One region of the Klebsiella sp. HN106 genome, then DNA from elsewhere that is predicted to be linked to it. Evidence: predicted binding sites of a transcription regulator. Region 1 holds the regulator's gene; each other region holds the start of a gene.

Region 1 (6,641 bases):
AAAGACCATCGCCCCAAGGGTGTCCATGGTCAGATAGCCGTTGACGAAGCCGTTGGAGAATGGCGCGGTACGGTAGGCTTCCATCGCGTGGCTCAGCGGACCGGCTGGCCAGACGATCGCCGCAACGGCGAGAATAATCAGAGCGATGATTTTCAACGGCGCGAGGAAATTCCCGACGGTGTCCAGCAGCTTGCCCGGATAGAGCGAAACGAGGATCACCAGGGCAAAATAGATAACGCTGTAAATCAGCAGCGGCAGCGGGCCGTCGCCGGTCAGCGGAGCAATCCCCACTTCAAAAGAGACGGTGGCGGTACGCGGAGTCGCAAACAGCGGCCCAACGGCAAGGTAGCAGACCACCGCCAGCAGGATACCGGCAACTTTACCAATCGGCGTGCTCAGGCTCTCTACGCCGCCGCCGACTTTCGCCAGCGCCACAACCGTTAGCACCGGCAGACCCACGGCGGTAATCAGAAAGCCAATAGCCGCGGTCCAGACGTGTTCGCCGGCCTGCAAGCCAACCATCGGAGGAAAGATAATATTGCCTGCGCCGACGAACAGCGCGAAGGTCATAAAGCCCAACGCAATGATGTCGCGAGATTTTAACTGATGGGTCATAAATTCATTACAGCCTGTGGATGTGGTGTTGTAAAAACGGATAAATACCGCGCCTTTCCCCTGGGGATGATACAGCGGCCATTGTCAGTAAACTCAGCGGGATATGCTCCCAAAGCGGCGTGGAAAAGAATTGTTTTTTGAATTACCACGCAAAAACAGTCTGTCTGCGACCGTAGGGGGGCAATTTAAACGCTTATAACGTTTTAAAGCAAGGAGGGATCGCAAAAGCAGATGATTATGCTGACTCTATTTTAATGCGTAGAATTATTTACCTGATGGATGGAAAACATCTGGCTTATCATGCGAACAAAAAAGCAGCTAACGTTCGTTAATTACTCAACTTCGATTTTACTGCAAACGAAAATGACCAGCCGAAGCTGGTCATTGGCAAGTTATGCTGACACCCACATGCAGGCGTTCAATTTTTGGCAATTAAACGTTCCGGTAGCAGGAAGCTAAAGCGGGTGCCTTTACCCAGCGTACTCTCAATTTCGAGGCGGCTATCGTGATGGCTGACCGCATGTTTGACAATCGCCAGCCCCAGACCGCTGCCGCCGGTCTGTCTCGAGCGCGCTTTATCCACCCGATAGAAACGCTCGGTCAGGCGCGGAATATGTTCCGGCGCGATGCCCGGCCCGTTATCTTCGACGCTGAACATTGCCCCGTGCGGCGCTCGCTGCCAGCTTACGGTAATATCCGTTCCCGGCGGCGTATGATTGATCGCGTTATACACCAGGTTGGAAATCGCGCTGCGCAGCTGTTCTTCATTACCCAGCACTTTCAGCGATTCATCAACCGAAAAATGCAGCGCATGCTTCTGCTGGCTTAGCGTTTGCGCTTCGCGCTCAACGACCCGCAGCATCATCGGCACATCGATTTTATCGTTCATCGCCAGGACCGGCGCGGCTTCGATTCGCGACAGCGTCAGCAATTGTTTCACCAGGCCTTCCATTCGCTGAGTTTGCTCGCGCATGGTGTGCAACGCTTTTTCGCGCGTCCCCCCTTCCAGCACCTGCTCCTGCATCATCTCCAGATACCCCTGCAGCACCGTCAGCGGCGTACGCAGCTCATGGCTGACGTTAGCGAAAAAGTTTCTCCGCGCCCCTTCCAGCTGGTGCATCTGCGTAACATCGCGCGCAACCATCAGCAGCTGTTTATCGCTGTAGGGCATCACGCGAATCTCCAGATGGCGGCCGTTATTCAGCACCAGGTTGAGCGGTTTAGAAAAATCCCTGTATTTCAGGTAATTGGCAAATTCAGGATAGCGCAAGAGGTTAAGGATGTTCTGCCCGTTATCGTCAGGCCAGCGTAGATTCAGGATCTGCTGCGCCAGGCCGTTACACCAGAACATCGCGCCTTCTTCGGTGGTCAGCACTACCGCATCCGGCAGAGACTCCGCCCCGCTGCGAAAGCGCTTAATCAGGTTGCCCAGCTCACGGCGACGCTTTTTATTACGCATCTGCATTTGATGCAGTCCGTACAGCAGCGGCTCCCAGCTGCCGCTACCCGGCGGAGGCGTCATGCTGCGGTCAACCCACAGCCACCATGACAGGCGCATCAGATTCCAGAAATGCCAGATAAGAAGACCGGTCACTGCCGCCAATAAAAACCACGGCAGATGACCTAAAAACGCCCCGAGGATCAGGGCCGGGATACAACACAAGAAAAGCTCAAGCGCCAGCCTTTTCCATGACAGCCGTTCCAGCACGGTTCACACTCCTGTCAACATTCAGAATCGGGCGGAGAAACGATATCCCGTACCGCGAACCGTTTGTACCATCCGGTCATGGCCGCTATGTTCCAGCGCTTTGCGCAGACGGCGAATATGCACGTCTACCGTTCTGTCTTCAACATAAACGTTGGTTCCCCAGACGTGATTCAGCAGCTGTTCGCGGCTATAAACCCGTTCCGGGTGGGTCATAAAGAAGTGTAATAATTTAAACTCCGTCGGCCCCATATCCAGCGGATTTTCACCGGTCATGACCCGATGCGAAGAGGGGTCCAGGCTCAGCCCCTGCATTTCAATCACCTCTTCCACCGCCATCGGCGAAATGCGCCGCATCACGGCTTTAATTCGCGCCACCAGCTCTTTCGGGGAAAACGGCTTAGTGATGTAGTCATCGGCGCCGGTCTCCAGACCGCGGACGCGATCTTCCTCTTCGCCGCGGGCGGTGAGCATCACCACGGGAATATCGCGGGTCATCGCTTCACGCTTGAGCTGTTTAATAAACTGCAGACCCGACCCACCCGGCAGCATCCAGTCGAGGAGGATCAAATCCGGCCAGGGTTCATTGAGCTGATTAACCGCGCTGTCAAAATCTTCCGCCTCGACGGGCTGAAAGCCGTTTTGCTCCAGAACAAAGCAAACCATCTCGCGGATTGGAGCTTCATCTTCAACGACCAGAATTCTTCTCGCCATTATTTACCCTGTATTTTTTAGCCATCAGTATAGAAGTGCGCGGCCATTATGCGTCAGATTTATGACAGATTTATGAAAAAAATGACCGCCGGATGAACGCGGATTTCGAATTGTGACGCGGACTTATCGCGCCTGAGAGCAGTGTTGTCCCCGTAATAATTCGGCTTGCTTAAAGGCAGCAAGGGCGTAAGTCCCAAAAAAGAGATAACGATGCGACTGGGTGGGCGCGGGTAGCCAACACATAAGCAACTTGAAGGATGACGGGTATATAATGCCGCTTTCGCTTTTACGCTATGGAACAACTATGCGCATCCTTCATACCTCTGACTGGCATCTTGGGCAAAATTTTTACAGCAAAAGTCGCGCCGCCGAACATCAGGCGTTTCTCGACTGGCTGCTGGCCAGCGCGCAGGAATATGACGTCGATGCCATTATTGTCGCGGGCGATATTTTTGATACTGGCTCCCCGCCGAGCTACGCGCGCGAGCTGTATAACCGGTTTGTCGTTCAGCTGCAGCAAACCGGCTGTCGGCTGGTGGTGCTGGCGGGCAACCATGATTCGGTCGCCACCCTCAACGAGTCGCGAGACATTCTTGCGTTCCTGAAAACCACGGTCGTGGCCAATGCCGGCCACGCCCCCTTTATTCTGCCGCTGCGCGACGGTTCGCCGGGGGCGATTTTTTGCCCGGTGCCGTTCCTGCGCCCGCGTGAACTGGTAACCAGCCAGGCCGGGCACTCCAGCGGCGAAAAGCAGCAGCAGCTCCTGAGCGCCATCAGCGACTATTACCAGCAGCAGTACCAGCAGGCCTGCGAACTGCGCGGCGACCGGGCGCTACCGATTATCGCCAGCGGCCATTTAACCACCGTCGGCGCCAGCAAAAGCGACGCGGTGCGCGAAATCTATATCGGTACGCTGGACGCCTTTCCGGCGAGCCGTTTTCCGCCTGCCGACTATATTGCGCTCGGCCATATTCACCGTGCGCAGGTGGTGGGCGGCTGCGAGCATATCCGCTACAGCGGCTCCCCCATCCCGCTGAGCTTTGATGAAACAGGGAAAAATAAAAGCGTCAATCTGGTCACTTTTACCCACGGGCGTCTGGCGGATGTCACGCCGCTTATCGTTCCCGTCACCCAGCCGCTGGCGGTGCTAAAGGGCGATTTCGCCAGCATTAGCGAGCAGCTAAACCAATGGCAGGATAGCGCCCTGCAGCCCGCAGTGTGGCTGGATATCGAAATCACCAGCGACGAATATATGCATGATATCCAGCGTAAAATTCAGGCGCAGACCGAAACGCTGCCGGTGGAAGTCCTGCTGGTGCGCCGCAGTCGCGCCCAGCGCAACCGCATTCTGGCCGGCGCTCAGCGAGAGACCCTCAGCGAACTGCAGGTGGAGGATGTCTTCGCCCGCCGTCTGGCGCTGGAAACGCTGGAAGCCGCGCAGCAGCAGCGCCTGGAACAGCTTTTTAATGAAACGCTGCATAGCCTGAACGGTGAGGATCGCCTGTGAAAATACTCAGCTTACGCCTGAAAAACCTCAATTCACTGAAAGGTGAATGGAAAATTGATTTCACCGCTGAGCCGTTCGCCAGCAACGGTCTGTTCGCGATTACCGGGCCGACCGGCGCCGGAAAAACCACGCTGCTGGATGCTATCTGCCTCGCGCTCTATCACGAAACCCCGCGCCTGAGCAGCGTGTCGCAATCACAAAACGATCTGATGACCCGCGACACCGCCGAATGTCTGGCGGAAGTGGAGTTCGAAGTCAAAGGCATCGCCTATCGCGCCTTCTGGAGTCAGAACCGGGCGCGAAACCAGCCGGACGGCAACCTGCAGGTGCCGCGCGTCGAGCTGGCGCGCTGCGAGGATGGCAAAATCCTCGCCGATAAGATCAAAGACAAGCTGGAAATGACCGCCTCGCTCACCGGCCTGGACTATGGCCGCTTCACCCGCTCGATGCTGCTATCGCAGGGGCAGTTCGCCGCCTTCCTGAATGCTAAACCGAAAGAGCGCGCCGAGCTGCTGGAAGAGCTGACCGGTACCGAAATTTACGGCCAGATTTCCGCGCAGGTCTTTGAAAAGCATAAGCAGGCCCGCGTCGAGCTGGAGAAAATCCAGGCTCAGGCTTCCGGCGTCCTGCTGCTAAGCGACGACCAGCAGCTGGCGCTACAGCAAAGTTTGCAAGCGCTTACTGATGAAGAAAAACAGAAGGTTAGCGAACAAAGCCGTCTGCAAAATGCCCGTCAGTGGCTGGTACGCCGCGCAGAGCTGACAGCAGAAGATCTGCAGGCGCAGAGCGCGCTACGCGAAGCCCAATCTGCGCTGGAGCAGGCGCAGCCACAGCTGACCGTGCTGCTGAATGCCCAGCCAGCAGAGCACTTACGTCCACAGTGGACGCGTCAGCAGGAACAAACCACCGCGCTGGCGCAAACCCGTCGCCTGAGAGAAGAAGTAAATACTCGCTTACATGAAAGGCTGCGACGGCGAGCGGGGATTCGCCTCGCCGCCCGCCAGCAGTCTGAACGCCTGCAGAGCCACCAGCAAACGCTCTCCGCATGGCTAAAAGAGCATGACCGTTTTCAGCGGTGGGGCAATGCGCTGGCGGGCTGGCGGGCGGCTTTCCAGCAGCAGACTCGCGATACCCAGCAGCAAGCCGCCCTGCAGCAACGTCTGGCGGAAACCCGTCGCAGACTGGCAGACCTGCCGCCCGCCGTGCTGACGCTGGATGCCGAACAGGTCAGCGCCGGGCTGGCGCAGCACGCCGCGGCTCGCGCTCTGCGCCAGCAGCTCTCAGCGCTACATAGTCAACTTCAGCCTCTGGGCCAGCGCCTGATGCAGCTCAACGCCGCCGGGCAGGCCACCAGGCAGGAGCAGGAAAAACTGGAAGCGATGCTGGCTCAGCGCCGTCAGGCTTATAAAGAGAAGAATCAGCAGCTGAGCGATGTGAAAGCCCTGTGCGAAATGGAAGCGCGCATTGCCGGTCTTGAGGCCGAGCGTGCTCGCCTGCAGCCCGGTACCCCATGTCCGCTCTGCGGTTCCGCGCAGCATCCGGCCGTCGCCGAATATCAGGCGCTGGTTCCCGGCGTTAATCAGGCGCGGCGCGATGCGCTGGAGCGCGAAGTTAAACAGCTGGCGGAGGCTGGCGCCCTGGTGCGCGGCGAGCTGGACGCCCTGATTAAGCACCAGCAAAAAGAGGCGGCTGAGAAAGCATCGCTTCTGCAGCAGGAGCAAGCGCTTACATCACGCTGGCAGGAGACGATCGGCGGATTAAATATCGACCTGACGCCAAAGGATGATATTCCGGGCTGGATAAATGCGCAGCAGGAGCATGAACAGCGGCTCTATCAGCATCAGCAGCGTCTGGCCTGGCAGGCTCAGCAGCAGGAGTGCCAGCAGCAGCTTCAGCAGCTACAGCAGGAACAAGAGCAGCGCAGCGCCGCGCTGGCGGCCGAACTGAGCGCCTTTAGCCTGAGCCTACCGGCTGCAGAGCAGACCGCGAGCTGGCTGGCGCTGCGGGAAGAAGAGACCCGCAGCTGGCAGGCCAAACAGAATGAACTGCTCGCCCTGCAGGAACAGCTCCAGCAGCTGACCCCGCTGCTGGAGGCCTTAC
Region 2 (6,641 bases), on a different contig from region 1:
GCGGCGCCGTTCTTCAAAGATGATGAAGATATCCTCATGCTGTACGGCGATGTACCGTTGATTTCCGTCGAAACATTAAAGCGCCTGCGAGAAGCGAAACCGCAGGGCGGCATCGGTTTGCTGACGGTGAAGCTGGACGATCCGACCGGCTATGGCCGCATTACGCGCCATAACGGTGCGGTAACCGGCATTGTTGAGCATAAAGACGCCAGCGAAGAGCAGCGTCGGATTCAGGAAATTAATACCGGAATTCTGGTCGCCAACGGGGCGGATCTCAAACGCTGGCTGGCTAAGCTGACCAATAACAACGTGCAGGGCGAATATTACATTACCGATATTATCGCCATGGCCTATGCCGAAGGTCGCGAAATCGCGGCAGTCCATCCTCAGCGCCTAAGCGAAGTGGAAGGCGTGAATAACCGGCTGCAGCTATCCCGCCTGGAACGCGTCTGGCAGTCTGAAAAGGCGGAGGCACTTCTGCTCGCAGGCGTAATGCTTCGCGATCCGGCGCGTTTTGACCTGCGCGGCGTGCTGAAACACGGGCGCGATGTCGAAATAGATACTAACGTTATTCTCGAGGGGCATGTTGTTCTGGGCAATCGGGTGAAGATCGGCTCCGGCTGCGTGATCAAGAATAGTACCATTGGCGATGACTGCGAGATCAGTCCTTATACCGTAGTGGAAGATGCTCATCTTGAGGCCGCCTGTACTATCGGGCCATTCGCACGGCTGCGCCCTGGCGCGGAGCTCCTGGAAGGCGCGCACGTCGGCAACTTTGTCGAAATTAAAAAGGCGCGTCTGGGGAGAGGCACGAAAGCCGGGCATCTTTCCTACCTCGGAGACGCTGAGATTGGCGATAACGTCAATATCGGCGCCGGCACCATCACCTGTAACTATGATGGCGCAAATAAACATAAAACGGTGATCGGCGATGACGTGTTTGTTGGTTCGGACAGCCAGCTGGTCGCTCCCGTGACCATCGGCAAGGGAGTCACCATTGCTGCAGGAACGACGGTAACGCGCAACGTTGCCGACGATGAGTTAGTTTTAAGCCGCGTGCCGCAGGTTCATAAACAGGGCTGGCAGCGCCCGGTGAAGAAGAAGTAACGCTTTTCTCTTTCGCCCTTTTGGGGGAAAGAGCGGGGTGAGGGGATAAAATAATCCTCCCCCCACGGCAGTGCCCATAAAAATAACCCCACTCTCTACAAGGCTCGGGGCGCCCGGAAAAACGGGTAAACAGGTTGACCGACAACGTATGGCATACAGCCAAAATCGGAATGAAAAACTATGTGTGGAATTGTTGGCGCAGTCGCGCAGCGTGATATTGCTGAAATCCTTCTCGAAGGTTTACGTCGTCTGGAATACCGCGGTTATGACTCCGCCGGTCTGGCAGTCGTCGATAACGAAGGTCATATGAACCGCGTTCGTCGCCTTGGGAAAGTCCAGATGCTGGCCCAGGCGTTGGAGGAACATCCGTTGCACGGTGGGACGGGAATTGCCCATACCCGCTGGGCGACGCACGGCGAACCCTCTGAAGGCAACGCGCATCCGCATGTTTCTGACCATATTGTGGTCGTGCATAACGGAATTATCGAGAACCATGAGCCGCTGCGCGAGCTGTTGCAGTCGCGGGGCTACGTTTTCGCCTCCGAGACTGACACCGAAGTTATTGCGCATCTGGTTCACTGGGAGCTGGAACAAGGCGGCACCCTGCGTGATGCTGTTCTGCGGACTATCCCGCAGCTTCGCGGCGCTTACGGTACCGTGATTATGGATTCCCGCGATCCGGGTACGCTGCTGGCCGCTCGTTCGGGCAGCCCGCTGGTTATTGGCCTGGGGATGGGAGAAAACTTCATTGCCTCCGATCAGCTGGCGCTCCTGCCGGTTACCCGCCGCTTTATCTTCCTCGAAGAGGGGGATATTGCGGAAGTCACCCGTCGTTCGGTCACTATCTTTGATAAATCCGGCGCCGAAGTGCTGCGCCCGGATATTGAATCCAGTCTGCAGTACGATGCAGGCGATAAAGGTATCTATCGCCACTATATGCAGAAAGAGATCTACGAGCAGCCGAACGCGATCAAAAATACCCTCTCCGGGCGCATTAGCCACGGTGAAGTTGATTTAAGCGAACTGGGCCCGCAGGCTAACGAGCTGCTGTCTCAGGTCGAGCATATTCAGATCATCGCCTGCGGTACCTCCTACAACTCAGGAATGGTTTCCCGTTACTGGTTTGAATCGCTGGCCGGTGTGCCGTGTGATGTCGAAATCGCTTCTGAGTTCCGCTATCGTAAATCGGCCGTGCGTCGCAACAGCCTGATGATCACCCTCTCGCAGTCCGGCGAAACGGCGGACACCCTCGCAGGTCTGCGCCTGTCGAAAGAGCTGGGCTATCTGGGCTCGCTGGCGATTTGTAACGTGCCGGGTTCATCACTGGTGCGGGAGTCCGATCTGGCGATGATGACCAATGCCGGGACGGAAATCGGCGTCGCTTCGACTAAAGCCTTCACTACGCAATTGACCGTTCTGCTGATGCTGGTGGCGAAACTGGCGCGTCTTAAGGGCCAGGATGCCGCGATTGAACACGATATCGTGCATGGCCTGCAGGCGCTGCCGAACCGCATTGAGCAGGTGCTCTCGCAGGACAAGCGCATTGAGGCGCTGGCTGAGAATTTCTCTGATAAACATCACGCGCTGTTCCTCGGACGTGGCGATCAGTACCCCATTGCCCTTGAAGGGGCGCTGAAGCTGAAAGAGATCTCCTATATTCACGCGGAAGCCTATGCCGCTGGCGAGCTGAAGCACGGTCCGCTGGCGCTGATTGATGCAGAAATGCCGGTGGTTGTGGTCGCGCCGAACAACGAACTGCTGGAAAAGCTGAAATCTAACATTGAAGAGGTTCGCGCCCGCGGCGGCCAGCTGTACGTCTTTGCTGACGGCGATGCGGGTTTCACCAGCAGCGATAATATGCACATCATTGAGATGCCGCACGTTGAAGAGGTGATCGCGCCAATCTTCTATACTGTACCGCTGCAGCTGCTGGCTTATCACGTCGCGCTGATCAAAGGAACTGACGTCGATCAGCCGCGTAACCTGGCGAAATCGGTGACCGTGGAATAACGGTTTTTACATCGTGACAGGGCTGCCATCCGGCAGCCCTTTTTATTTGCGGCGAACGGCGAGATCCCACCCGCTTTATGACAGTCTGTCATTTTTGCGACGCTTTTTTGCCGTCATAAAAATAAAATTTTTCGGCAATATTTTCCTCATTATCTTTATTAACAATATGATTTGTATTGTTTTTATTTATCGTAAAATCCCGCCTTTTGGCTTGTCATAAAACTGTAATAATTCGTACATTTTACTGTCACCTGTTTGTCCTATTTTGCTCACCATAGCTTCGAAACAATGGTTTACGAATCCAGCAGGAGACATTATGAACGTTATGCGTACCACCGTCGCAACAGTTGTCGCCGCGACCTTATCGATGAGTGCTTTCTCTGTTTTTGCAGCAGCAAGCCTGACTGGCGCTGGCGCAACTTTCCCCGCGCCGGTGTATGCCAAATGGGCAGATACCTATAACAAGGAAACGGGTAATAAAATCAATTACCAGGGTATCGGCTCCTCTGGCGGCGTAAAACAAATTACGGCCAACACCGTAGATTTCGGTGCCTCTGATGCCCCTCTGGCTGACGACAAACTGGCTCAGGAAGGTCTGTTCCAGTTCCCGACCGTGATCGGCGGCGTGGTGCTGGCGATCAACCTGCCTGGCGTGAAATCAGGCGAGCTGGTGCTTGACGGTAAAACGCTGGGTGATATCTACCTGGGCAAAATCAAAAAATGGGATGACGAAGCGATTGCTAAGCTCAACCCAGGTATGAAGCTGCCTTCTCAGAACATCGCGGTTGTTCGCCGTGCGGATGGCTCCGGCACCTCCTTCGTTTTCACCAGCTACCTGGCGAAGGTGAACGAAGAGTGGAAATCTAAAGTCGGCGCGGGTTCAACCGTTAACTGGCCGACCGGGCTGGGCGGTAAAGGCAACGACGGCATCGCCGCGTTCGTTCAGCGTCTGCCGGGCTCAATCGGCTACGTAGAATATGCCTACGCGAAACAGAACAACCTTGCTTATACCAAACTGCTGTCTGCCGATGGCAAGCCGGTGAGCCCGACGGAAGACAACTTCGCTAACGCGGCGAAAGAAATCGACTGGAGCAAATCCTTTGCACAGGATCTGACTAACCAGAAAGGCGACAATGCCTGGCCGATCACTTCTACCACCTTCATCCTGGTTCACAAGGCTTCCAACAAGCCAGAGCAAACCGCTGAAGTGCTGAAGTTCTTCGACTGGGCGTATAAGAACGGCGGTAAAGAAGCTAATGCGCTGGATTATGCCACCCTGCCGGATAGCGTGGTTGAGCAAGTTCGCGCAGCATGGAAGACCAACGTAAAGGACAGCAGCGGTAAAGCGCTGTACTAATACCCGTCTTACGTCGAGTTACAGGGACGATGGCAGCGCTTGTTCATCCCGGGAGCATAGATACGCTATGTGACCAGGGTGAACAAGCTTGCTACCTGCCTGCAGCTCGAATTATTTAGGGTATGGCATTACCTTTGCCAGAAAGATCAGTAAACTACGATTTTTTCTGGCCCGAAACTGAAGAGTAACGTATGGCTGCAACCAAGCCGGCATTTAACCCTCCGGGGAAAAAGGGTGACATAATTTTCAGCGTGCTGGTAAAACTGGCGGCGCTGATTGTGCTATTGATGCTTGGCGGCATCATCGTCTCCCTTATCATCTCGTCCTGGCCAAGCATTGAGAAATTTGGCTTTGCCTTTCTGTGGACCAAAGAGTGGGATGCGCCAAACCAGATTTTCGGCGCCCTGGTGCCCATTTACGGGACGCTGGTCACCTCATTTATCGCGCTGCTGATCGCCGTACCGGTGAGCTTCGGTATCGCGCTGTTCCTGACGGAACTTTCACCCGCCTGGCTGAAGCGCCCGCTGGGTATCGCTATTGAACTGCTGGCCGCCATCCCCAGTATCGTTTACGGCATGTGGGGTCTGTTTATTTTCGCTCCACTGTTTGCGACTTACTTTCAGGAGCCGGTTGGCAACGTTTTGTCGACCATTCCGTTCGTTGGCGCGCTCTTTGCGGGTCCGGCGTTTGGTATCGGCATTCTGGCGGCCGGCGTCATTCTGGCCATCATGATCATTCCTTACATCGCTGCCGTTATGCGTGACGTTTTTGAACAGACGCCGGTAATGATGAAAGAGTCCGCATACGGTATCGGTTGTACAACATGGGAAGTTATCTGGCGTATCGTTCTGCCCTTTACCAAAAACGGCGTGATTGGCGGGGTGATGCTCGGACTGGGGCGCGCGCTGGGGGAAACCATGGCGGTAACCTTTATTATCGGCAACACCTACCAGCTCGATAGCGCTTCGCTGTATATGCCAGGTAACAGCATCACCTCCGCGCTGGCGAATGAGTTTGCCGAAGCGGAAACCGGACTGCACGTTGCAGCCTTGATGGAACTGGGTCTGATTCTGTTCGTTATCACCTTTATTGTTCTGGCCGCATCAAAGTTTATGATCATGCGCCTGGCTAAGAACGAGGGGGCACGCTAATGGCGACGATTGAATTACAAACCACCGCAGAGCTGGCGGAATCCCGTCGCAAAATGCAGGCGAAACGCCGCATGAAAAACCGCCTCGCCCTGACGCTATCGATGGCGACCATGGCGTTTGGCCTGTTCTGGCTTATCTGGATCCTGATGTCCACCGTCACTCGCGGCATCGACGGCATGAGCCTGGCGCTGTTTACCGAAATGACGCCGCCGCCTAATACGGCGGGCGGCGGTCTGGCGAACGCCCTGGCAGGTAGCGGATTGTTGATCCTGTGGTCGACGGTTATCGGTACCCCTCTGGGCATTCTGGCGGGGATTTATCTGGCGGAATATGGCCGTAAATCCTGGCTGGCTGAAGTCATTCGTTTTATTAACGACATCCTGCTTTCCGCGCCGTCGATTGTGGTCGGTCTGTTTGTATACACCATCGTCGTTGCGCAAATGCAGCACTTTTCCGGCTGGGCGGGCGTGATTGCGCTGGCGCTGCTGCAGGTGCCTATCGTGATTCGTACTACTGAAAATATGCTGAAGCTGGTGCCGGATAGCCTGCGCGAAGCGGCCTATGCGCTCGGTACGCCAAAGTGGCGAATGATTTCTGCGATCACCCTGAAAGCATCGGTCTCCGGCATTATGACCGGTATCCTGCTGGCCATTGCCCGTATCGCCGGGGAAACGGCGCCGCTGCTGTTCACCGCGCTCTCCAACCAGTTCTGGAGCACCGACATGATGCAGCCGATCGCTAACCTGCCGGTAACGATTTTCAAATTTGCCATGAGTCCGTTTGCGGAGTGGCAGCAACTGGCATGGGCCGGGGTATTGATTATCACCCTGTGCGTATTGCTGCTGAACATTCTGGCGCGCGTTATTTTCGCGAAGAATAAACACGGTTAATTTTTGCGGCGCGGCGAAACGCGGCGCCGAACGAGGAAAAGAACGAGATGAGTATGGTGAATACGACCCCGGGTAAGCTTTCAGTTCGTAACCTGAACTTCTACTACGGAAAATTCCATGCCCTGA
Region 3 (6,641 bases), on a different contig from region 1:
AACTGTACCTCGTTTAACCCGAAACGTGTTATCACATACTACGTTAATAATGGCAAGCCATTTTTAGATGGGTCTCGATCGCTCGCACAAATTATAAGGGAATCATTTGATCACCTGCACATTTATGCGACTTTGCTCCCTCTGCCTTATCCTTTCCGCCCCGCGTCTGTGCCGTAGAGACTGGCTCCGGAAAGAGAGTTTATCCGCCATTCCTCAACAACTTCGGCGTACCCCGCCCCGCTCAAAACTAAACTGCCAATTTTAGGGGGCAACAAAAAGTATTGCATAAAGATGCATTTAAAAGCTCATATCGATAGCTGAAAAATTGCTTTGCAGGACCATTGCATAATATCGAAGCGCGTAAATGGAATAACTTAAAATATTGTCTATACTGCACGGCAATAATGAAGACCTGATGACAGTCAGGCCGTTTCTGTCCTTTTATTTGATTAATTAAACAAACTAATTAAAGAGGCGCGATTAACGCACAGCGTCCGCTTGCCGGCACGCCGGATAATCGTCAGCAGAAGATTTATTGATAAGGATAGGTTATAGACCGGGGTGAGATACAGGCGCACACCCTACGATGCACGCCTGACAATCAGATTAGCGCTCTGCGACCAGACGAATGAAGTCGTCGTCGCCTTTCCCCTTCTCGGCTATGGAAGGTTCTGCTGCACTCTCCTTCTCAGGCTCATTGGCCTCGCAGAGACGGCGCAGCAGCGCGTTTTGCCGCTTTTGCTGATCCAGAAGCGCCTGCAGTAGCGCGATCTGCTCATTTGCGCGCGAACTGGCGCGATTAACAAAAAACCATAATAACAGGCCGACAAGCAACAGCACGACAGACAGCGCCACGGATGCCAGGCTTACAATCCCGGGATTTAGTAACTCACTCATTTCACCACCTCAAAGAGAAGGCGTTCATTCTACCACCCGCGCGGCAGAAGAAAATCAGTCATATAAAAAATGTCTTACCAGGGAATAAACTTATTGATAGTGCAGATGCCGCTGAAGAACTGTACATCCTGATCGCACATTACGTTAAGCATCTGAGTCCATAGCAGTAAACATCCTGCAATAACGACTATCAGCAAAACCCACCGTAATTTTTTCACTCCACACTCCGCATCAGTATCAAATGTCGCCAGGATAACATGACCATCTTAAACCGCGGCTAACTGTAATACGAAAGGCAAGTTTAGGAATCATAGACTTGTTTCAACTCGTGTGCATGACAGAATAGACGTAGGGATAATACAAATATTGAGGCAACAATGCGATTGATCATTCGTACCATTGTGGTGCTGGCTATCTTATGGATTGGCGTATTATTAAGCGGCTACGGCGTGTTAATAGGCAGCAGTGAGAATGCCGGTGGGTTAGGATTGCAGTGCAAATATCTCACCGCTCGCGGCATCAGCACCGCACAATATGTTCACTCCAGCAGCGGTATTATCGGCATTACCGATTGCCCTGTTCTGCGAAAAAGCGTCACGGTAGTGGATAACGGCTAGTCATGTTTCGGGCTACAGCAACGGTAGCCCGAATAGGATAGTGAATCAAAACGGATAATCGTTGTAGCCCATCTGCTCAGAAATTTTACGCGCCGCCGTGTGCAGCATCGCAACATACTCGTTCAGGCGCTCTTCGGAGAAACGTAGCGTCGGGAAAGAGATACTCAGGCCGGCGATAACCACGCCGAAGCGGTCGAAAACCGGCACCCCGATGCAGCGCAGCCCTTCTTCCTGTTCTTCGTTATCTTCGCCGTAGCCCTGCTCGCGGACCTTATCCAGAACCGCCAGCAGCTCTTCGGTGCTGGTGATGGTCCGGTCGGTACTGCGTTTGTACTCAACGCCTTCCAGAATCTGCTCAACTTCCGCGCGATCGCGCCATGCCAGCAGCACCTTACCGATCGCGGTGCTGTACAGCGGGTTACGGCGTCCGATGCGCGAATACATGCGCAAATTGTACATTGAGTCGATTTTATGGATGTAAACAATGCTGTCTTCATCCAGGGCGCCCAGGTGGACGGTCTCTTTCGTCAGGCGTGATAGCTCGCGCATCTGAATGTCGGCGCTGCGCACCAGATCGACGTTCTGCAAAGCCCGCGCGCCGAGTTCGAAGAGTTTCAGGGTTAAAGAATACTTCTCAGATTCCCCTTCCTGCGCTACGTACCCCAGCGATTTCATGGTCTGCAAAAAGCGATAAACGGTGCTTTTTGACATCATGACGCGCTGGGACAGTTCGGTAATGCCAATTTCACGCTCTTCGCCAAGCGCCTGCAGGATGCCAAAAACCTTCAATACCGAAGAGACAGAATCTGGCTGTTTATCCAAATCTGCAACTGCCATTTATCACCTCATCGCAACTGTTTTATAAAAATTAGAACCGGTTTTTATTATAAATTCGCATCCCGTTACCCGCAATCGTTCTTCTGCCCATTCGTTACAAATCTGCGACATGCCGCTGAATATTCAATGCTAAAATCATTATCCAGTTAATAGTTCCCGATAAGACATACACTTTATATGGATAAAAACCTCCCCGATGGGCTGCCAGCACCGCAGCGTTACGGCGCCATCCTGACCATTGTATTAGGCCTGACGATGGCCGTGCTGGACGGCGCTATCGCCAACGTAGCGCTTCCGACGATCGCCAGCGATTTAAACGCGTCACCGGCATCCTCAATCTGGATAGTAAACGCCTATCAAATTGCCATTGTTATTGCGCTTCTGCCGCTCTCTTTCCTCGGCGATATGGTCGGCTATCGGCGCATTTATAAAATCGGCCTGGTCGTATTCACCTTCACCTCTCTAGCCTGCGCGCTCTCCCGCAGCCTGGAAATGTTGACGCTGGCGCGCGTTGCGCAGGGTCTTGGCGGCGCGGCGCTAATGAGCGTTAATACCGCGCTGATTCGCCTGATTTATCCCCGCCGCTTTCTCGGCCGCGGAATGGGGATCAACTCTTTTGTTGTCGCCGTCTCATCCGCTGCGGGCCCGACCATTGCCGCCGCTATCCTGTCGATGGCTTCATGGCAATGGCTGTTTCTCATTAACGTTCCGCTGGGCGTTATCTCACTGGTTCTCGCGATGCGCTACCTGCCCGCCAATGTCGGCGGGAGCAAGGTCACCCGCTTCGATCTGCCCAGCGCCATCATGAATGCTCTCACTTTCGGCTTATTAATTACCGCTCTCGGCGGGTTCGCTCAGGGCCAATCCGGCGAGCTGGTGCTGGCGGAGGTTATTGCGATGCTGGTCGTTGGATTCTTTTTTGTCCGCCGTCAGCTCAGAATGCCGGTTCCCCTGCTACCCGTCGATCTGCTGCGCATTCCGATTTTTTCCCTGTCCATCTGCACCTCGATATGCTCCTTCTGCGCCCAGATGCTGGCCATGGTTTCGCTACCATTCTTCCTGCAGTCGATGCTTGGACGCAGCGAGGTGGAAACCGGTCTGCTCCTGACGCCGTGGCCGCTGGCAACCATGGTAATGGCGCCGCTGGCAGGCTATTTGATAGAGAAATTTCACGCCGGTCTGCTGGGGGCGATTGGTCTGCTGGTAATGGCCTGTGGCCTGTTCGGTCTGGCGATGCTCCCCTCCACCCCCACGGATCTGGATATTATCTGGCGAATGGCGCTCTGCGGCGCGGGCTTTGGCCTGTTCCAGTCACCCAACAACCATACGATCGTCTCTTCAGCGCCGGCTCACCGCAGCGGCGGAGCAAGCGGCATGTTGGGTACCGCCCGTCTGCTTGGCCAGAGTACAGGCGCCGCGCTGGTGGCGCTGCTGTTTAACCTGCTGGGCAATAGCGGAACTCATACCGCACTTCTGCTGGCCGGGATCCTAGCCGTCGTCGCCGCTGCCGTCAGCGGGCTACGCGTCACGCAGCCGCGCGCCAGGCTGTAGGCAAAGAATCGACATAAAAAAATCCGCAGCCCGAAGGTTGCGGATTTTTGTTTTCAGGGCCGGGAGCGGCGATTACTTCAGGTATTCGCCGCTGCGCAGGGCTTCAATACGCTTATCCAGAGGCGGGTGAGTCATAAACAGCTCGCTCATGGATTTCGCTTTACCGTTAATGCAGAATGCCATCATGCTGCTGGCCTCCTGCGGCTCATAGCTGGTTTTCAGACGCTGCAGCGCAGCGATCATTTTCTCACGCCCCACCAGTTTCGCTGAGCCAGCGTCCGCATGGAATTCGCGGTAGCGGGAGAACCACATGGTGATGATGCTGGCCAGAATACCAAACACCAGCTCCAGTACCGTAGCAACCGCAAAGTAGATCAGCGGGTTGCCGTTGCTGCTTTCACCTTCATCGCGGTTGCCGCCGAGGAAGCCCGCCGCAATCTGCGCGATAACGCGCGAGATAAAGATAACGAAGGTGTTCACTACCCCCTGAATCAGCGTCATGGTGACCATATCGCCGTTAGCGATGTGGCTAATCTCATGGGCGATAACCGCTTCCGCTTCATCACGGCTCATGTTCTGCAACAGCCCGGTGCTGACCGCAACCAGCGACGCATCGCGGCGCGCGCCGGTCGCGAAGGCGTTAATATCCGGCGCATGGTAGACCGCGACCTGCGGCATTGCAATTCCCGCCTGGCGCGCCTGCTGCGCGACGGTATTCATCAACCAGCGCTCGGTTTCGTTACGCGGCTGCTCAATGACTTCCCCACCCACCGATTTCAACGCCATCCATTTCGACATCAGCAGCGAAACGATTGAACCGCCGAAGCCAAACAACAGCGCCATGATCAGCAGCCCGGTCATGCTGCTTGACTGAATTCCCGTCAGGCTTAGCACCAGCCCGAACACCACCATCACTGCCAGGTTGGTCAGCAGGAAAAGCGCGATTCGCATCATAATTTTCTTTTTACCTCGATTTAACAAAACGCACTATGCGATTACCCACATGGTATGGGTAGAACGCTAATTTTCAACCATCAGCCCCCGCTAAGTCACGAGAAAGACACAACTTTACATTTTGTAGCATATTGCTGACGCTGGGCAAAAGCGTTGACATTTTGTTGAAATCAGGCAATGAACGTTGGGAAAGAAGCGAAAGAAAACGGGCACAAATGATTGTGCCCGTTGGGGGGATTATTTACTGGCCGGGGGCTCTACCGCTGGCCGATCCTTTTCCTCATGGGCCAGGTCGAGCGCAATATGAACCGTTTCATCAAGATACGGATCGGGCTCCTGGTAATCCTTCGGCAGATCTTCCAGCTTTTTCAGTAACGGCTTACCTTCGCGTTTCAGGCGATCGTTAACGCGGGCCAGACGAATCGCATCATCTTCTTCGTTCTCCTTTTCACGCTGCGCGTAGTTCAGGGAAACGATGTTGCGTTTGTCTTTCATCGCGTTATAGCGAGCAATATCCTTCATGATGTACTGGAACTCAGGATCTTTGGCAATACGCGCATCGTGACGCTTCAGCAGTTCCGGTCCAAACGGCGTCAAATCGCCATATTTCACGAAGGTTGCCGCATTGACGCTATCCCACGGCAGCGCGTTGTCTTCATACTGCTCGCCGGTCTCACGCTCTTCGGTTCCGGTCGGCATCATGATATCCGGCGTTACACCCTTGCGCTGAGTACTACCGCCGTTGATGCGATAGAATTTCTGGATAGTGTACTGTACGGAACCCAGCGCCGGCCAGTCAGGACGCAGCATCTGATCGTAGATACGGTTCAGCGAACGATACTGCTGGACGGTCCCTTTACCGAAGGTCGGCTCTCCGACGATCAGCGCGCGGCCATAATCCTGCATCGCAGCGGCGAAAATTTCGGAAGCCGAGGCGCTGAAACGATCGACCAGGACGACCAGCGGACCTTTGTAGTACACCACGCCATCGGTATCGCTGTCTTCACGGACTTTACCGTTATTATCGCGAACCTGGACAACCGGGCCGGAGGGGATAAACAGGCCAGAAAGCGAAACCGCTTCGGTCAGCGCCCCGCCGCCGTTGCTGCGCAGATCGATGACGATACTGCTAACGTTTTGTTTCTCCAGCTTTTGCAGCTGAACCTTAACGTCATCCGTCAGGCCAACATAGAAGCCAGGAATATCCAGCACGCCAACTTTTTCTTTGCCAAAGGTTTTGACTGACATCTTAACCGCACGGTCTTCCAGACGAATGCGTTCACGCGTGAGGGTCACAATACGCGTTTTCGCGCCTTTACCCGCCGGGAGAATCTCCAGGCGAACCTTGCTGCCCTTGGGACCTTTAATCAGCGCGACGACATCATCAAGACGCCAGCCGATCACATCGACCATGCCTTTACCAGGCTGGCCGACGCCAACGATGCGATCGCCCACGCTGATGGCTTTACTCTTCGCCGCCGGACCGCCCGCGACCAGAGAATTGATCACCGTGTAGTCGTCGTCCATCTGCAGCACCGCGCCGATACCTTCCAGAGACAGGCTCATTTCAGTATTGAACTGCTCGGTGTTGCGCGGTGAGAGATAGTTTGTATGCGGGTCGATTTCACGCGCAAAGGCGGTCATCGCCAGTGAGAAAACGTCTTCGCTATTGGTTTGCGCCAGACGGCGGATAGCAAACTTGTAGCGGCGGGTTAAGGTTTCGCGAATCTCTTTATCATCTTTGCCAGCCAGCTTCAGGCTTAGCTGGTCAAACTTCACCTTGGC

Evidence for each region. Region 1 encodes PhoB, which activates phosphate uptake and scavenging genes when phosphate is short. Its sites were predicted from a motif close to CTGTCATAAAACTGNCNNAT; they were not measured.
Region 2: pstS (phosphate ABC transporter substrate-binding protein PstS) is a predicted target of PhoB. The motif match lies at 3,329-3,348, and genes of this name have one in related genera.
Region 3: kdgR (DNA-binding transcriptional regulator KdgR) is a predicted target of PhoB. The motif match lies at 2,443-2,462, and genes of this name have one in related genera.

Annotation. Positions count from the first base shown of each region.
Region 1 is NZ_JBLURD010000002.1:866,297-872,937, forward strand. Features, by position in the region: gene brnQ (branched-chain amino acid transporter carrier protein BrnQ) at 1-615, opposite strand, end outside; gene phoR (phosphate regulon sensor histidine kinase PhoR) at 1,034-2,323, opposite strand; gene phoB (phosphate response regulator transcription factor PhoB) at 2,345-3,034, opposite strand; gene sbcD (exonuclease subunit SbcD) at 3,339-4,541, shown strand; gene sbcC (exonuclease subunit SbcC) at 4,538-6,641, shown strand, end outside.
Region 2 is NZ_JBLURD010000005.1:274,810-281,450, reverse strand. Features, by position in the region: gene glmU (bifunctional UDP-N-acetylglucosamine diphosphorylase/glucosamine-1-phosphate N-acetyltransferase GlmU) at 1-1,107, shown strand, start outside; gene glmS (glutamine--fructose-6-phosphate transaminase (isomerizing)) at 1,288-3,117, shown strand; gene pstS (phosphate ABC transporter substrate-binding protein PstS) at 3,434-4,474, shown strand; gene pstC (phosphate ABC transporter permease PstC) at 4,666-5,625, shown strand; gene pstA (phosphate ABC transporter permease PstA) at 5,625-6,515, shown strand; gene pstB (phosphate ABC transporter ATP-binding protein PstB) at 6,563-6,641, shown strand, end outside.
Region 3 is NZ_JBLURD010000001.1:1,005,070-1,011,710, forward strand. Features, by position in the region: gene ACSIPU_RS04710 (YebO family protein) at 607-897, opposite strand; gene mgrB (PhoP/PhoQ regulator MgrB) at 972-1,115, opposite strand; gene ACSIPU_RS04720 (YobH family protein) at 1,275-1,514, shown strand; gene kdgR (DNA-binding transcriptional regulator KdgR) at 1,560-2,351, opposite strand; gene ACSIPU_RS04730 (MFS transporter) at 2,529-3,902, shown strand; gene htpX (protease HtpX) at 3,975-4,856, opposite strand; gene prc (carboxy terminal-processing peptidase) at 5,094-6,641, opposite strand, start outside.